DNA from 4 places in the Rhizobium sp. BK529 genome. Region 4 is predicted to be linked to each of the others. Evidence: predicted binding sites of a transcription regulator. Region 4 holds the regulator's gene; each other region holds the start of a gene.

Region 1 (4,532 bases), 930 kb from region 4:
GACAGGCTGTCGATGATGGGCTTGCAAAACGCAATAGTCCGGTCAGGAGATACGAGGTCGCGACCGGAACTACTCGTTGAGCATCTCTCCGTTCACCTCGACCTCCACGCCATCTTTGCGGAGTGGCCGGAAGGTCATTCGGTGCAGCGAACACGGCCCGTGTTTCTCGATACCGGAACGATGCTGTGCCGTGCCATATCCGACGTGCGCTGCAAAACCATATTCGGGAAATACGAGATGCGCCCGAGCCATCATCCGGTCGCGCGTTACCTTGGCGACGATGGAAGCTGCCGCAATCGAGACAGAGCGCGCATCCCCCTTCACAACGGCCTGACCCGGGCATGCGAGCCCAGTCGGCACGTCGAGCCCGTCCGTCAGTACATAGCTTGCCTGTATGGCTAGGCCGCAGATCGCACGCCGCATGGCATCGAGGCTCGCCTTGCGGATATCGGTCTCGTCGATGCGAGTGGAGCTGGAGGAGGCGATGGAAACCGTCGCGGTTGCCAGGATCTGCGTAAACAACTCCTCGCGCCTCTGTACCGAAAGCTGCTTAGAGTCGTTCAGGCCCTCGGGAATGCGTTTGGGATCGAGAATGACAGCTGCGGCAACAACAGGGCCGGCAAGCGGTCCGCGTCCAGCCTCGTCGGCGCCGGCAACAGGCCAGTGGCCGGCCTTGCGGGCCTTCAGCTCCAGCCGGAAATCCGGCACGAGAGGAACCTCTTCGAAGAGCAGAGGAGAATCGGGTGACGTGCGATGTTTCATGCGGTTGAAACTCGCACGCCAACCCGATTTCCTGCAAGCCCCCGGATCAGGGCGGCGACGGCCGGGGGCGGTCCGGCGGATGGGTGCGGTCAAGGCCATCCGCGGGAATTGCGTAAGGCAGAAGACGCAGGGCAAGTCTTCTTCACGCCTTACGCAAGCTCACAAGCAATTCCAGCAAAAGTGCGCAGCGGTTTTTGCGTCTGGAATTGCGCAAACAGAGAACCAATTCAGCAAAAGTGCGCAGCGGTTTTGCGTCCGGAATTGCATGAAGGCGATCAGTCAGAGCAGCGAAAGCTGCACGCCGCTGCCATTGGGCGGCACAAAGAGGTCGTCGCTCAGGGCAAGGCTTCGACGGGTCAGCCCCAATCGTTTTGCCGCCATTTCGAAGCGACGGGCGATCTGCCAGGCATAGGGACCAGTACCCTTCATACGCTTACCGAACTCGGCATCATAATCCTTGCCGCCGCGCATCGAGCGCACGAGCGACATGACATGGCGATAGCGGTCAGGATAGTTCTGCAGCAGCCAGTCACGGAAAAGCGGGCTCACTTCGAGCGGCAACCGCAGCAGCACATAGCTTGCCTCTTCTGCGCCTGATGCCTTGGCGGCCTCCAGAATACGCTCCAACTCGTGATCGTTGAGTGCCGGGATCATTGGCGCTGCCATCACCGTCGTGCGCACACCGGCCTCGGAAAGCCCGCGGATCGCCTCCAGCCGGCGCGTCGGGGTCGCGGCCCTCGGTTCCATGAGGCGCGCGAGCTTGCGGTCAAGCGTGGTCACCGAAATGCCAACACGAACGATGTTCTTTGCCGCCATCTCCGAGAGGATGTCGAGATCGCGCAGGATCATCGCCGACTTGGTGACGATAGCAACCGGATGATTCGCCTTATTCAGCACTTCAAGAAGTTGCCGCATGATGCGCCACTCCTTCTCGATCGGCTGATAGGGATCAGTATTGGTGCCGATCGCAATGACGCGCACTTTATAACCGGGCTTGGCGAGCTCCCGCTCCAGAAGCTTCGGCGCATCCGGCTTGGCGAAGAGCTTGCTCTCGAAATCCAGCCCAGCTGAGAGACCCATATAGGCATGCGTCGGCCGAGCAAAGCAGTAGATGCAGCCATGCTCGCAGCCCCGATAGGGATTGATGGATCGGTCGAAGGAAAGATCCGGGGACTCGTTGCGGGTAATCGCCGTACGCGGCTTCTCGATCTGCACATCCGTCTTGAATGGCGGCAGATCCTCGAGCGTCTGCCAACCATCATCGAAGGTCTCCCGCTGCATCGGCTCGAAGCGACCGCTCGGATTCAGCCCGGCGCCGCGGCCGTGCCGCCTGTCAACCTCGATGCGCAGCCCCGAGGCCGCGATCATCGCGTCGGCAATATCCGCTGTATTGGCAGGCGCAAATGCGGCCTGCCCTGCAAGGGACTGTGGTCTCATCGGATTCTCCAGCGGCGGAAAACGCTCGGCTCCGCTCGTTTTGATGATTAAATTCCTATCGACAAAATGAGAACAATGCAAGAACAAAATGAGGAAAGTCCCGCTGGCAAAATTTTGTGCGGCGCTCTATAAACAGGCAATGTTGACTGTCGTTCTTGAATGCCAGGATCAGGAACCTGAACTGGCCCAGACTTTATCCGTATTGGTGGCAGGCGCCGTGGAAGGCCTCGTCAGCGACGTGGTCGTGCTCGATCATGGCTCGCGTGACGGCACCTCGCGGGTGGCGGATGCTGCCGGCTGCCGTTTCCATTCGCAATGGGATATCAAGGACATCGTTCGTTCGGCACGTGGTGAATGGCTGCTCTTCGTCGAGCCGGGCGCGAGGCCGCAGGCAGGATGGATCGACGAGATCCTGGAATATGTCGCACTAAATAAAGTGCCGGCGCGTTTCACTGCCTCCCGTGGCTATCGCCGCCCGTTCCTCCAACGCGTCGGCCGTACCAGACCGCCGCTGGAACTCGGTTTGCTGATGCCGAAGAAGCTTGCACTTGCCACGGCAAAGAGCGGTATGCGGCTTGCCGAATTCACCAAGGGGCAGAAGCCGCGCCAGCTTTCCAGTGAGTTGATTCCTTCCTGGGTCGCCCGCGCGGCGCGCTAGCTCCTGCACCTCCAGACATGCGTAAAGATGGCGCTCAATAAAATTTCGCGCTATAATTTGAACACGGCGCCGCCGAAGCGCCTCGCTTCGTAGCGGATGGCCAATGAATGCCGGAGGACGGCAGAACAGGTCAGCGAGAATCTCCTTTCTGTCGGGTCACCGGCGAAAGGAGGTGCGTCATGCTAAGCAATATGATCCATGGTCTGTCGGCCGTCATATTGTCGATATCGATGATCGCGCATCCGCATCGGGCAGCATCGCAGATGATGCACAGTTGCGCAGGCCGATCTGAGATCGTCAATTTCCTGGACAGCAACTTTGCTGAAAAGCTCACGGCAGTTGGATTGATCAACCAGAACGCCATTCTTGAAGTTTATGCCGCCAAGAGCGGTACATGGACGCTCGTCATCACGGATGTTCACGGCATAAGCTGCGTGCTGCTGTCCGGTGATAGCTGGGAGACGCTGCCCACGCTGCCGGGCCTTGCGACTTAGAGCGCAGTGGGTCCGGCGCACTGCGCTCTACGCTTTGAATCTACACATCAGGCTTTCCGAAAATCGATTCCGATTTTCAGGCCGATGCGCAGAGGATATCGCTCTTTAGCCAGCCTACTTCGTCGCGCCACGCTTCAGGTGCTCGTCGAGCCGCGGCATGATCTCCACGAAATTGCACGGCATATGGCGATAGTCGAGCTGCGCCTTCAAGATACCATCCCACGCATCCCTGCATGCGCCTGGCGAGCCCGGCAGCACGAAGACGAAGGTGGCATTGACGACACCCGCCGTGGCGCGTGACTGGATCGTTGAAGTGCCGATCTTGTCATAGGAAATACGGTGGAACACGGCCGAAAAGCCATCCATCCGTTTTTCGAAGAGCGATTCTAGAGCGTCGGGTGTCACGTCCCGGCCGGTAAAGCCAGTCCCGCCCGTGGTGATGACGACATCGATCTCCTTGGCTTCCGTCCAGGCGCGCACACGTGAGGCGATCCTTTCCCGGTCGTCAGGCACGATATCCCGATCGATCAACTGGTGTCCTGCCTCGGCGATCCGGGCTGCGAGCGTATCGCCGGATTTATCGTCCGCCAGCGTGCGCGTATCCGAAACGGTCAGCACCGCGATGCCGAGGGGAATAAAAGCTCTTGTTTCATCCAGGCCTGCCATCATGCACCTCCCGCGAAAGTCTCAGTCGCCTGGAAATACCAGTCCGGGCGGGCGGCGTGAAGGCGCTCAGCCGCGCGGAGTGCAGCGACAGGCGTTTCAAAGATGCCGAAACAGGTTGCGCCCGAGCCGGACATGCGTGTGAAATATGCGCCTTCGGCCGTGAGCATGTCTGAAATCTCGGCGATTTCGGGAACGAGTTCCCGCGCCGGCGGCTCGAGATCGTTGCGTGTCGCCCGTATGGCTTCCATCCAGTGCAGCGTCCTGGTCAGGACCAGCGGAGGATTGTTCTTGATGGCAAGCCGCCGGAAAACCTCGGGCGTGGAAATGCCTTTCAGCGGATTGGCGAGCACCATGGCGAAAGAGGGCAGCGCATCGGCGCTCTCCAGCTCCTCGCCGATACCGCGGGCGATCAGCGGTGCGCTCCTGAGGCACATCGGCACGTCGGCCCCGAGCTTCAGCGCAAGCAAGGAGACCGTCTCAGCCGGAAGCGCCACATCCCAGAGGCGCATCAGCCC
Region 2 (4,532 bases), on a different contig from region 4:
AGACGCAGGATTTCGAAGCCATAGCCGGCATCGATATCGTCATAGATCACCTGCAGTTGCTCGGAAAACAGTCCTGCAACTAGCTTTGGTTCACGAAGCGGCCGCGAAGCGCCGACGGAAATGCGGAAAACCCTGCCATCGACACGAAACAGCACCAGCTCGAACACCCGGCCGCCGACGCCGCGCGCCTCCAGGGAGGGTTTCAGCGATATGGCAACCTGCCCGATGACGGCAAGGATCTGTTCTTCCGTACCAATCGGCTCGACCAGACGGCACTCGGACGAGAGGCTGGCGACGGGACGCCGGGGTGAAATCGGCTCCTCCTCGCGGCCAACCGCCTGATCGAGACGCAGAAGCAGCATTGGTCCGAAACGGCGGGTCAGCGGTGCCCGCGGCGCATGAATGACGTCACCGATATATTTGAGGCCGAGCTTTCTTAGGGCATCGACGGACTGTTCTTCCAGCCGTAAGGCTGCGACAGGCAGCGGCATCAATATGCGTTCCGTCTCCTCCTCTTCCACGACTCCGCCCTGCCCGAAGCGGGAGACGGCCCAGGAAAGACCCGGAGACGAGGAAATCGCTCCCCGTGCATCGAGCCCCATATGGAAGAGCCGCGACAGGATATCCCTCAGGAGCGTGCTTTCACCCCCAAAGAGATGGGCACAGCCGGTAATATCGAGAAACAACCCATCCTTGCCGTCGAGCGCTACCATCGGCGTGTAGCGGTCGCACCAGTCGGCGATCCCTTCCAGCAGCCTGCGGTCGGCTGCAGGGTCTTCTTCCACCACATCGAGTGCCGGATACATGGCGCGCGCCTCGGCAACGCCCTGTTCCTTCCGCAATCCCAGCTTCTCGGCAAATTCATCCAGTGCCGTCAGCCGCATAGCATTGTTGAGCTTGCCGGAACAGACGAGTGGCGGCTCCTCAGGACGCCCTTTCGAACGCCAGGAGAGCCCCCATCGCCTGCGGGCGATGCGGTCCGTTGCCAGATGCGGAAAGCTGAGCGCCAGAATGCGCTGACTGTTCGCCTGGAGGACGAGCGAAACTTGGTTCATCGACGGGGAGAAATTCGCGTTCATGGGGGTTCCACTCCAGAAGAAAGGAGAGCGGGGCCGGATTGCGGCTCTTCTCCAGCGTGAGACGGAAAATCGGATTGCCGATACTGCCGGAAAGTTTTGATCCGTCCGGCAGCGGCCGCAGATCGGACGGGGCCGGTTCGACATGCAGGCGGAAGGCAGCACTGCTCGCCTCCTCCTCTCCAGCCTGGCGGACAAGAAAAAGCGGACAGCAGACGGCACGTGCCCGGAGGCTGAGCCGGCGGCTTTCCGTCAGGCCGAAATGCAGGGGATTGCCGCGTACTTCGAAAACAACGGCCGAGAAAGCTGCACTTTCAATGGCAGCTTCCGCCAGCCAGAGCGCATCCTCCAGCTTGCGCGGCGCGGCGTGGAAAAACCGTTCCGGCTCCAGCCCGAAATCTTTGAGTCCCGGCGCATAAGGACGACCCGCCTCCAATGTGCCGACCGCATCGCCGATCCAGAGGAGCGGCAGTTGCCTGCCGGCATCTTCCTCCTGTCTCTGAAGGCGTGCCGCAACGGCCATCGCCAGGCCGCTTGCGGCCCCCGCATCGCGAGACGCTGCTGCACGGAACTCGGTAATTGCATCGAGCTGTAAGCCGCCCTCTAGTGCCTCATCGAATGGTTCCACACCGAAAGAAAGACGGGCGGGCGGGCGCTCCTGCCGCCGCTCTCGTCCTTCAGCCAGAGCTTCCCGTTCTGCCGCGGCAAGCGCCGGTGCAGGTTTGCCTTCCAATCGGGCGATGGTTTCGCGGAGCGCAAAAAGCCGCTCGCGCGCCAGGGCGGTCTGCGCCATGGCGTCCACTCCATTCATCTTGTTCCTGTTATGTTCTTATAGATTCCAGAGCTCTAATAGAGAGTCAACCGCCATTTTATAAGAATTTATTCCTGCCTCTGATTCCGCACTCGAAAATCGGCAATAAAGGTTCTATATGGGCCGGCAAAGGAAGGAATATTCATGGCCCACATAGACCAGAGCGATGATTGGCGGGACCGCCACGCGCCGACGATCAGCGCCTTCGAGTCGCTGGCAATGGAGGCCTACAGCCATCTGCCGGACGAATTTCGTAAGCTAACGACCAATCTGACCATCGAGATCGAAGATTTCCCCGATGACGAAATCTTCGAGGATATGGCGCTGGAAACGCCCTTTGACCTGCTCGGCCTTTTCGAGGGCCGCGGCATCTCGGAACGCTTTACCGTGGAAACCGGTGAGATGCCGAACCGTATCCGCCTTTATCGCCGCCCGATCCTCGATTACTGGGCAGAAAACGACGAGACGCTGGGTGATATCATCACCCATGTGCTAATCCATGAGATCGGTCACCATTTCGGCCTCAGCGACGACGACATGGAGCGCATCGAGGCGAGCGCCGAAGAGGCTGCTCAACGCTGATCCCAAAGCCTTCCTGGTCAGATTGGACCATTCTGCCGGAACAGGAAGGCTCTATTGCTCGGATAGCTTCATGTCCGGATGATAATCCTTGCCTTCGACTTCCTTGAAGACCGCCTGGCCGCATTGCATCTGGCCAGTCGCAGCGTTGAAGGCATAGGTGGGCGAACCAGACAATAACCAGCCCTTGTTCAGCGCCGCCGTCACTTTGTGGCAGAAGGAAGCGTCGTCGGGACCGGTCAGGAAGCGATAGAGTTTCATTAGACGGGCTTTCGTGCAGAAACCAGGCGAGCTTTATGGACCAGAGCCTCCGCCTGGACAAGATGCAGCCGCTCAATCATCCGTCCACTCGCATTGATGACGTTGAGCCCCTCGGTGGCGGGGTCGGCAAAGGCGGCAATAATGGCCTCCGCCTCCGCGATCTCTTCCTCACTCGGCCCGAATTGCCGGTTGGCGGCTTCGATCTGCGCTGGATGGATCAGCATCTTGCCCACAAAACCCATGCCGCGGCCCTGCCCGCATTCGGCGTCGAAGCCATCGGCATCCCGGAAATCGTTGAAGACGCTGTCCAGCGCATCGAGCCCGTAGGCCTTGACCGCCAGAATGACCTGCATCAGCCACGGCACCAGATAAGTCCGTCCGGTCTGCGGCAGAACGCCCGTCTCCTTGCGCAGGTCGTTGAGGCCGACGACGAGACAATCGAGCCGAGATCCCGGCGTGCGGCCGGATTCGGCAATCGCTGCAGCATTCAGCACGCCGCGCGGCGTCTCGATCATCGCCCAGATGCGGAGTTCCTCCGGCGCATAGGCCTCGGCAAGCAGATCGCCGATAGCCATCACATCCTGCGGCTCATCCACTTTCGGAAGCAGAACGGCATCAGGCGACAGCGCCTTTACCAGCTCCAGGTCTGCCAGCCCAAAGCCGGATGACAAAGAATTGATGCGAATGATCCTTTCCTTGCTCTCGAGCGGCGGCCCGGCAAAAAACGTCTTCAGATTATCGCGTGCTTCCGTCTTCTTCTCAGGCGCTACGGAGTCCTCCAGATCGAAAATAATCGCATCGCAATCAAGGGAATGGGTCTTTTCAAGCGCACGCGTATTTATGGCGGGCACGCTCAATACCGAGCGGCGCAGTCGCAGGGAACGGAGAGGTGGTGTTCGGCTCATGGGACCATTAGTGCCAAGCTTCGCAAAGCCCGGCAAGACAACAAAAAGCCATGCTTACCTTGCAGAGAAGAAAAAGAAGGACCACATTCCTTTCCGTAGAAAGGTCTCAAACCAATGCAGAACATTCGCTCCATCTTCTTCATGCTGGCCGGCGCCACCGTTTTTGTGGCCATGCTGCTTCTTACCTTCTCGGTCACGCTCGCCGTTGGCGGCATTCTGACCGTGCTCATGGTCGGCCGCGCCCTTTCGATGAAGATGAAGCCCGCTCCCGTCCGCGCTCGCGCTGACGGCAAGCGCGAGATGCGCATCTGGAACGACGGCCGCGGCACGATCATCGATCTCTGATCACTTTATCGCTGAAAATCCTGGCCGACATTGTCGGCTCACGTTCGCATGCTACGTCCTTGAAGCAGCCGGGCATTCAGCCGGCACTTTAAGAACGAATGGAGGACGAGCATGGATGCGATGGAGAACAACCAGACCAAGATGCCGCCGGTCAAGAACGGCCTGCTTCCCTATCTCACGGTTGACGGCGCGGTTAAGGCTGCGGAATTTTACAAGAAGGCCTTTGGTGCTGAAGAAGCCTATATCGTGCCGCCAGATGAAAGCGGCCGTACGATGCATGTGCATCTGTACATCAACGGTAGTTCGCTGATGCTGTCGGATGCCTACCCGGAATATGGCCATCCCTTCAAAGGTCATGAAGGTTTTGCCATCCAGCTTGTCATCGATGATATCGATTCTTGGTGGAACCGGGCAGTGGCTGCCGGCGCCGAGGTGGTCATGCCGGTCGAGCTGATGTTCTGGGGCGATCGTTACGGCCAGCTTCGCGATCCGTTCGGCGTCCTTTGGGGTCTGAACGCACCGTCCAAGTAAAGAGGCTCGCGCAATCGGCAGGCC
Region 3 (4,532 bases), on a different contig from region 4:
GCTTGTAGAACATGCGCTCGAAGCTCGGATCGGTAACGACGGAGGTACGGCCCGCGGCCAGCACCGGAATGAGATCACCATACCCCGGTTTGTCGAGCCCATCGTTCTTCAGCGCCCAAAGCAATGTGATGAGCTCCGCCGGCGCCGGCTTCAGAAGCGCGGGTACAAAAATGTGGTAGGCGCCGAAGCGGATGCCATAGCGGCGCATGGAGGCGCGCGCATCCTGATCGAGCGACTTCACTTCTTCCGTCACGTCGCGGCGGAAGAGCACGCCGAGATTTTCGACGAGCTGGAAGGCGAGCCCCTTGGCAAGACCCTGCAGGTCTTCAGCGCGCGACAGATCGTCGAGCGGCTTCAGTACCGTGCTGATATGATGATTGACGAAACGCTCGATACGAGCGGCGACGTGATCGCGCGCATTGCCCGTGAGCTGTTCGTCAGCCAACAGAATGACGCGCGGACGCATCACATGATCGCTGCCGGAAAGACGACCGACGGGGTCGCCGAGCCAACGTACCAGTCCATCCGAGCCGATCGCCAGATCGGCATTGCCTGCCGCATGCAGGCGTGCAGCACGAGCTTCGAATTCGAGCGCGAGCGCCTTCTGCGACGCAGCCTGAACCGCCTTGGCATCCGGTCCGTCCGTTCCACCAACAGGTGTAAAACGGAACCCGGTCAACTGCCCCACATGATGTCCTTCAACAAAGACATCGCCATTCACACTGATTTCAGCTTCCAGCATCGCATTCTCTCTCAGGCGCTTCATGAGCACAGATGTCCTGCGATCAACAAAGCGTTTCGTCAACCTTTCATGTAACGCATCGGACAATCGATCTTCGATTTCCCGCGTCTTTTCCTGCCAGTGTGTCGGATCGGCAAGCCAGCCGGGCCGATTCGATACATAGGTCCAGGTTCTTATCTGCGCGATTCGCGCCGAAAGCGTGTCAATTTCTCCATCTGTCCGATCCGAGCGGTGAACTTGCTCCGCGAGAAACTGCTCGTTTACCGTGCCATAGCGCACCAGATCGGAAAAGAGGGTAGAGATAAGATCGGCATGTTGCGCAGGCGTTATGCGCCGATAATCCGGTAGAGCGCAAGCCTCCCAGAGCTTTTCGACGCGCGCCGGCGTGTCTGCGAGATCAACGATTTCTGGATATCGCGACAGATGATCGAGTGCCTGCTGGTCGACCGCAGGCAGCGCCCGCGTCAGACCCGGCACGCGCGGACCAGTCTCGAGGCTTGCTCGCAAAGATTGTATCGAGGAAAAATCGAGATCCTTGGTCCGCCACTGCAGAACCTTGATATTATCAAGTTCGTGGCCCTCAATGCGCTGCACCAGCTCCTCGTCGAACGGCGATACCTGCCCAGTCACACCGAAGGTTCCGTCGCGCACGTGGCGTCCGGCACGCCCAGCGATCTGGCCAAGTTCGCCCGGATTGAGATTTCGGAACTGGTAACCGTCGAACTTTCGGTCCTGCGCGAAGGCCACATGATCGACATCGAGGTTAAGCCCCATGCCGATCGCATCGGTGGCTACGAGATACTCGACATCGCCAGCCTGATAGAGCGCCACTTGCGCATTGCGGGTCCGCGGGCTGAGCGCACCGAGCACGACAGCAGCCCCGCCGCGCTGGCGCCGGATCAGCTCTGCGATCGCATAAACCTCGTCTGCCGAAAAGGCGACGATCGCCGAGCGCTGCGGTAGTCGGGTGATCTTCTTCTGTCCGGCATAAAGAAGGTGGGAAAGCCGAGGCCGCTCCGTGACCGTTAGTCCCGGCAGAAGTTGCTGGAGGATCGGCCGCATCGTGGCGGCGCCAAGCAGGAGCGTCTCATCGCGGCCGCGAAGATGCAGGATACGGTCGGTAAAGATATGGCCGCGCTCGAGGTCCCCCGCGAGCTGCACTTCATCGATAGCGACGAAAGCGGCTTTGGTTTCCCGCGGCATCGCCTCTACCGTGCAGACGGAGAAGCGCGCATTCGGCGGCGAGATCTTTTCTTCGCCTGTCACCAGCGCCACATTCTGGGCGCCCACCTTTTCAACTACGCGCGTATAGACCTCACGCGCCAGCAGGCGAAGCGGCAGGCCGATGACGCCCGTACCGTGCGCTACCATGCGCTCGATCGCGTAATGGGTCTTGCCGGTATTGGTCGGCCCGAGCACCGCGGTCACGCCGCGCCCGCTCAATATCATCGGCTGCGAAGTCAGGGTCATAGTCCATGCAAGTGAGGCGGCGGCGCCCCGGGTCAAGTCGGCTCCTGCGGGTGAAGCACAGAACACATGGACAGCCGAAGCTTCAAACGCAAGGGCAGAATTGAAATTGAGCTCGGATTGAGCATCGAAGTCACAGTCTGCTAAGTCCCTGATTTAAGATTCGGAACAGTCTGAGAACGAATCGGAGACGAATCGCTGACTCAGGCAGATTCAGCTTTCGTTCACGGCTAAGTATTGATTTTGAATCGTTTTTTTACACTATATGCTGAATCGGAAGATCCACCGGCAAGCAGATTCCTTCAACCGCGATCACGGCATCTCGCTGAACTGTAAGACAGCAAGATCCGACTCAAAATTAACCCTTCGATCAAAGCCGGAACGAATCAGAGACGAATCGCTGATATCAAAACATTCCCTTTTCGTTCACGGCGAGATCTTGTGCGCCCTTTGCTGTCGCCACCAAGATGCAGTTCTACCGACTCGACGGAGCCGACCTAAAGCACCAAATGCGTTAATCTTTTACATGCCGAATTTACGATGCCTTAGCCCCGGACCGGTCCCAAACCGGTGGACGATCAAAGCCGGAACGAATCGCTGACGAATCGGAGACATCACTGTTTTCCCGCTTTGTTCACCACAACCCATTGTATTCAAATAGGTTTTTAACCATAGAAACAAAAGACGGCAGAATTCTTCGCCGACTTGGCTTTTGGCGAACCGGCTAAACTCATCTCTGGAGAAACGACTGATAACGTCGCCGTGATTTTCCGCGAGATTAGCCGGGAACAAAAATCGACGATGCGTGTTTCTAGTCCAGTTGAAATGAGGATGAGGCAGGACAAACACCATGCTCGGCACGATACTTCTTATTATCCTTATTCTGCTATTGATCGGCGCCTTGCCAAATTGGGGTTATAGTCGTGGTTGGGGCTATGGACCTTCCGGTGGTTTAGGGTTAGTTCTCGTCATCATCATCATTCTTGTACTGATGGGCCGAATTTAAAGGCCGGCAACCTGGGGAGTTAGACATGAAAAAGATCGTTCTTAGCTGCGCCCTTATCGGCGCTCTCGCCTCCTGCACCCCGACGGAGCAGGGCACGGCGATCGGCGCCGGCACAGGCGCCATCATCGGCGGCGCCGTTAGCAACAGCTGGGGTGGCGCAGCAGTCGGCGCAGTCGCTGGCGGTCTGACCGGCGCTCTCATCGGCCATTCAGTCGAGCGCCAGGGCTACTGCATCTACCGTGACCGCTACGGTCGCCGCTACGAGGCGCGTTGCCGCTAATCGACACCCGGTCCATCGGAAATTTGAACGGGCGCTTCTGCGCCCGTTTTCTTGCGTCGTTTTTATCGTCAACGTGGCGTTGACGATTGGTCGCTGAAGTCAAATCTACCACGCCGCCGAGGCTGGGCGCATATTTCCTTCAAGATTGTATGGGTGGAACATATGTCTGCCACAGATGAAAAGGAACGCGCTATGGCTCAGATTCTGCTGAATTTTGCCGTCGCCGTCTTGATTGCCACGGCCTTTCTCACGACGGCAATCGCTGCGCTTCGCGGTCAAGACCACGCTGTTCAGAAGGTGCCCATCAAGACCAATCGACGGCATCATCCAAACGCTTGATACCATCAAAACGTAAGCAACGTAGCGGCAGCTGTCTGAGTGCCGTTCGCTGGCTCTACGCCCTCAACACAATTGCTCTTGCCGCCCGTGGTGCGGTTGCAGGTTCCTGTGACGTCGCCGGCAACCCGCAGGCGGGGAAGCAAGCTCAGACGAAGAATTGTCCGCCGTTGGCCGTCAGCGTCGAACCGGTAATGAAACCGGCATCATCGGAAACGAGGAAGGTCACGCAGCGCGCGATCTCCTCCGGTTCGCCGAGGCGCCCGACCGGGATCTGCGGAATGATTTTCTCATTCAGCACCTTTTCCGGCACGGCAAGCACCATCTCCGTTCCGATATAGCCGGGGCAGATAGCATTGACGGTGATATTCTTGATAGCACCCTCCTGGGCGAGGGCCTTCGTGAAGCCGAGGTCGCCGGCTTTGGCGGCTGAATAATTCGCTTGCCCCATCTGGCCCTTTTGGCCGTTGATGGAGGAGATATTGACGATGCGTCCGAAGCTCTGGTCGCGCATGCCGCTCCAGACGTGATGCGTCATGTTGAAGAGGCCGGTGAGATTGGTATTGATCACTTCGTGCCACTGCTGCGGTGTCATCTTGTGGAACATCACATCGCGCGTGATGCCGGCATTGTTGACGAGGATCTCGACCGGGCCAAGCTCAGCCTGAACCTTCGCAATACCCTCACCACAGGCGACATAG
Region 4 (4,532 bases):
GCCAATGCGAGAGAATGCCCTCGCCAAATTGCCGATCATGAAACCTCTTTTCATGATCGGGGGCTTTTTTGGCGGCATCTTTCTGACCTCGCTGATTGGCGGCTTCTCGACCGCACTATTCTCGATCGAACATTTCCATCGGCTGAGCACTTACGGATTACCCGCAAACCTTGCGGCCATGCCAGTCATTTCCTTCATTGTCATGCCGTCCGGCATGATGGCGATGCTGCTGATGCCCTTCGGCCTCGACGGTCCGCTTTGGCAGATCACGGGATTCGGTCTCGATCTTGTGATCAAGATCGCAAAGACGGTATCGGATTGGGGCGGCAACATAGATGTAGGCCGTTTGCCCGGCTGGTACTTCCCGACGGCAGTCTTCGGCTTCCTGCTGTTGACGCTGCTCAAAAGCCGGCTGCGGCACGCCGGAACGGCGATCGTCGCGGCCTCAACGCTAACTGTTGCGCTGCTGCCGGGAAACTCTGCACCTGATGTCGCCATCGCCGAAGACGGCGGTTTGGTCGCTGTCGTTGATGGTGAGGCGATGGCTTCGAACCGCGAAAAACCGCCTTCCTTCATCTTTCAGCAATGGCAGCGGGCACTTGCGATCGAGGAGCACCAGAAGCCGATCATGATCACGGATGCCAACGCGCCCGCTGCGCCGGAAGGCAAAAGATTGAAGTTCTCGCCAGATCAGCTGGATGAATCCAGAGAGGTGATGATACAGGCTGTGGCCACCGGCCCGCCGTTGCGCTTCACCTGCCTGAAGGGTGCCTGGTGTACAGTCTCGCTCAAGAATGGGAAGCAACTAACGGTCATCAATAACGCAGCCTATCTCGGACCTGCCTGCGATACGGCGGATATCGTCGTCACGCCTGTTCACCTGCGGTTTGACCGCTGCCGCTCCGGCGCAATGCTTTTCACCGGCGAGACGCTGCGCAAAACGGGTTCAGTTGAACTTCGTTTCACTGATAAGGGGCTGCAGGTAGCAACCGCATTCGATACCTTACTGCGACCCTGGATGCGCCACCGCGCCTATGATTGGCGCAGCGATACATTTGCTGACGACAGACCGTCACCGATCAGTGATAGCGGCGAATAAGCCCAACGAGTTTGCCCTGTACCTTGACGCGATCCGGCGGGAAGATGCGTGTCTCGTAGGCAGGGTTTGCAGCTTCGAGTGCAATCGATGCGCCCTTGCGGCGGAAGCGCTTGAGCGTCGCTTCCTCGTCATCGACGAGTGCCACGACGATATCGCCTGGATTGGCTGTGCTGCCGTTGCGGATGATGACCGTGTCGCCATCGAAGATGCCGGCTTCGATCATCGAGTCGCCGCGAACTTCGAGCGCATAATGTTCGCCCGAGCCCAGCATGTCGGAGGAAACGGTAATGTCGTGTGTGTTGTTCTGGATTGCCGAGATCGGCACGCCGGCAGCGATCCGACCCATGACCGGCACGGAGACGGCATTGCCATTGTCGGCAACAGGTGCCGGCTTTGCCGGAGCGGGAGGCGCAACATGCTGCGGCTTGCCAAGGCTGCCTTCTATGACGCTTGGCGAAAAGCCGCGCCGCGGCTGCAGGCTCGGGTTATAGGCTTCCGGCAATTTGATGACTTCGAGCGCACGCGCCCGGTTCGGAAGCCGGCGAATGAAGCCGCGTTCTTCGAGCGCGGTGATCAGCCGGTGAATGCCGGATTTCGATGCCAGATCCAGGGCATCCTTCATCTCGTCGAAAGATGGCGGAACGCCGGATTCCTTCATCCTTTCATGAATGAAAAGAAGAAGTTCCTGTTGTTTGCGCGTGAGCATGGCGTATACCCCAGTATTGAAACAAATCCAGAACAGACACTATATGTTCCATATGTGTTCCGCAAGTGGCTAAATTTTCGTAAAACTTCTGTTCATTCTGCTGAGAATTTTATTTTTATCGCCGGAAAAGCCATCCGGCCTTGCTTCGGAACGCCTGTCGAAGCACATCATCCTGACGATGGCAGGAGAGCAGCTGATGACCCAAGACACGTATCCGATCGATCATCTCGTTTTGCCGGTTACCGACATTGCGCTCGCACGCGAAAGGCTGGGCAAACTGGGCTTCACCGTCGCGCCGGATGCACGTCATCCCTTCGGCACGGAAAATGCCTGCGTTTTCTTCGCGGACAAAACCTACCTCGAGCCGTTGGGCGTTGCGAGTGTCGAAGAGAGCGAGAGGACGGCGCGGAGAGGCAACGTCTTCACCGCCCGCAACCAGGCTTTTCGCTTCCGGTGCGGCAGCGAGGGACTGTCTGCCATCGCCTTCAGTACAAGGGATGCCAAGCACGATCATGCTCGATTCGTTAAGGGCGGCGTCAGTGCCGGATCCGTGTTGCAGTTCGAGCGCCCCGTAAAAATGCCTGATGATGCCGAAAGCGTTGCTGGCTTCCGGCTTGCCTTCGCCGGCGATCTCAGGGCGCCGGATTTCTTCCTCTTCGCCGTTGAACGCATCAACCCGCTGCCAGCCGACCGGGGTGCGCTGGAGGCGCATGCCAACGGCGTGACCGGCATTGCCGAAATTGTGCTTGGGGCGCCGGAGCCTACGGCCTTCAGCGAATTCGTTACTGCGACGGTAAAAGCCACCTCTGTCGAGGAAACGAGTTTTGGGCTCGACGTGTCCACCGATAACGCAAAGATCAGTCTGATGACCCCGGAGGGGTTGGAGGCCTATTTCGATTTGGTCACGCCGGATACGGATCGCGGCCTGCGTGGCCGGGCGATCCTCTTTGCTGTCGGCGATCGGACAGTGACAGAAGCGCATTTGGCTGCTAACGGGGTGACCTATACACGCAAGGGCAACCGTATTCTGGTGGAGCCCGCGCCCGGCCAGGGCGTGCTCTTCGCTTTCGAGGAAACATCATGAGCACCAATACCAATTCCGTGGTGACGGTCGGCGAGGGTGCCGGCAAGGTCACCTTCTCCAACACCGGCCGCCTGTCGCTGATCGCTGGTGCCTGCGAACTGGAAAGCCGCGATCACGCGTTCATGGTTGCCGGGACCCTGAAGGAGCTTTGCGCCAAGCTCGGCATCGGCCTCGTCTACAAGACCTCTTTCGACAAGGCGAACCGCTCGTCCCTGTCGAGCAAGCGCGGCGTCGGCCTTGAGAAAGGGCTGGAAATCTTTGCCGATCTGAAGAAGGAACTCGGCATTCCGGTTCTGACTGACATCCATAATGAAGAACAATGCGTCGAAGTGGCCAAGGTCGTCGATATTCTGCAGATACCCGCCTTCCTGTCCCGCCAGACGGATCTTTTGGTGGCCGCCGCCAAGACCGGCCGCGTTATCAATGTCAAGAAGGGCCAGTTTCTGGCGCCCTGGGATATGAAGAACGTCCTTGGCAAGCTGAACCAGAGCGGCAATCCCAACATCCTGCTCTGCGAACGCGGCGCGTCCTTCGGCTATAATACGCTGGTCTCCGACATGCGTTCCCTGCCGATCATGGCAGCAACGAGTGCGCCGGTCATCTTCGACGCCACGCACTCGGTCCAGCAGCCGGGCGGGCAGGGGGAAACGTCCGGGGGAGAGCGGCAATTCGTGGAAACGCTGGCACGTGCGGCCGTGGCTGTCGGCGTCGCCGGCGTCTTCATCGAAACCCATCAGGATCCCGACAATGCGCCCTGCGACGGCCCCAACATGGTCTACCTCAGGGACATGCCGCGGCTTCTGGAAAAGCTCCTGGCCTTCGACGCGGTTGCCAAGCGCTGACAGTCAAAAGCCTGACATGATCGTGCTATAGCGACGATCAGAGATGCAGGTCGAACGTGTCGCAAACCGCCATTGTAATTTGCGCACCTTCGATTAAGACGGTTTCAAACGATTTATCCACCCACCGAGCAGGAAAAAACCATGACTGCAATTACCGATATCATCGCCCGCGAGATTCTCGATAGCCGTGGTAACCCCACCGTCGAGGTCGATGTCTATCTCGAAGACGGTAGCATGGGCCGTGCAGCTGTTCCCTCGGGTGCGTCGACGGGGGCGCATGAAGCCGTCGAAGTGCGCGATGGCGGCAAGCGCTATCTCGGCAAGGGTGTCGAAAAGGCTGTGGAAGCCGCCAACACGGAAATCTTCGATGCGATCGGCGGTATCGACGCTGAAAACCAGATCCAGATCGACAAGATCATGATCGAACTCGACGGCACGCCGAACAAGTCGCGCCTTGGCGCCAACGCCATCCTCGGCGTTTCGCTCGCCGTCGCCAAGGCTGCCGCGCAGGCTGCCGGCCTGCCGCTCTATCGTTACGTTGGCGGCGCTTCCGCAAGCGTCTTGCCGGTTCCGATGATGAACATCATCAACGGTGGTGCGCATGCCGACAACCCGATCGACTTCCAGGAATTCATGATTCTGCCGGTCGGCGCAGATTCGCTCCGCGAAGCTGTCCGCATGGGTTCGGAAGTTTTCCATACGCTCAAGAAGGAACTGGCTGCCCAGGGTCACAATACCAACGTCGGCGACGAAGGCGGTTTCGCGCCGGGCCTGAAGAGCGCTCCGGAGGCTCTCGACTTC

Evidence for each region. Region 4 encodes LexA, which represses DNA repair genes until DNA is damaged. Its sites were predicted from a motif close to TGTTCNNNNTGTGTTCNG; they were not measured.
Region 1: a site for LexA is predicted at 2,268-2,285, ahead of FHX08_RS13150 (PA0069 family radical SAM protein). Genes of this name have one in related genera too.
Region 2: a site for LexA is predicted at 1,890-1,907, ahead of FHX08_RS31640 (ImuA family protein). Genes of this name have one in related genera too.
Region 3: a site for LexA is predicted at 2,374-2,391, ahead of FHX08_RS24370 (helicase-related protein). Genes of this name have one in related genera too.

The regions. Positions count from the first base shown of each region.
Region 1 is NZ_JACIAU010000001.1:2,588,417-2,592,948, reverse strand. It holds gene FHX08_RS13155 (ribonuclease HII) at 70-762, opposite strand; gene FHX08_RS13150 (PA0069 family radical SAM protein) at 1,042-2,199, opposite strand; gene FHX08_RS13145 (glycosyltransferase family 2 protein) at 2,339-2,857, shown strand; gene FHX08_RS13140 (hypothetical protein) at 3,037-3,351, shown strand; gene moaB (molybdenum cofactor biosynthesis protein B) at 3,466-4,017, opposite strand; gene FHX08_RS13130 (4-(cytidine 5'-diphospho)-2-C-methyl-D-erythritol kinase) at 4,017-4,532, opposite strand, start outside.
Region 2 is NZ_JACIAU010000004.1:411,540-416,071, forward strand. It holds gene FHX08_RS24760 (DNA polymerase Y family protein) at 1-1,013, opposite strand, end outside; gene FHX08_RS31640 (ImuA family protein) at 925-1,869, opposite strand; gene FHX08_RS24765 (metallopeptidase family protein) at 2,032-2,469, shown strand; gene FHX08_RS24770 (DUF1737 domain-containing protein) at 2,521-2,727, opposite strand; gene FHX08_RS24775 (CoA ester lyase) at 2,727-3,632, opposite strand; gene FHX08_RS24780 (hypothetical protein) at 3,747-3,977, shown strand; gene FHX08_RS24785 (glyoxalase/bleomycin resistance/extradiol dioxygenase family protein) at 4,089-4,508, shown strand.
Region 3 is NZ_JACIAU010000004.1:326,610-331,141, forward strand. It holds gene FHX08_RS24370 (helicase-related protein) at 1-2,212, opposite strand, end outside; gene FHX08_RS24375 (DUF3309 family protein) at 3,060-3,215, shown strand; gene FHX08_RS24380 (YMGG-like glycine zipper-containing protein) at 3,241-3,495, shown strand; gene FHX08_RS24385 (hypothetical protein) at 3,688-3,834, shown strand; gene FHX08_RS24390 (beta-ketoacyl-ACP reductase) at 3,980-4,532, opposite strand, start outside.
Region 4 is NZ_JACIAU010000001.1:1,659,789-1,664,320, reverse strand. It holds gene FHX08_RS08380 (ComEC/Rec2 family competence protein) at 1-1,099, shown strand, start outside; gene lexA (transcriptional repressor LexA) at 1,080-1,805, opposite strand; gene FHX08_RS08370 (VOC family protein) at 2,002-2,889, shown strand; gene kdsA (3-deoxy-8-phosphooctulonate synthase) at 2,886-3,731, shown strand; gene eno (phosphopyruvate hydratase) at 3,873-4,532, shown strand, end outside.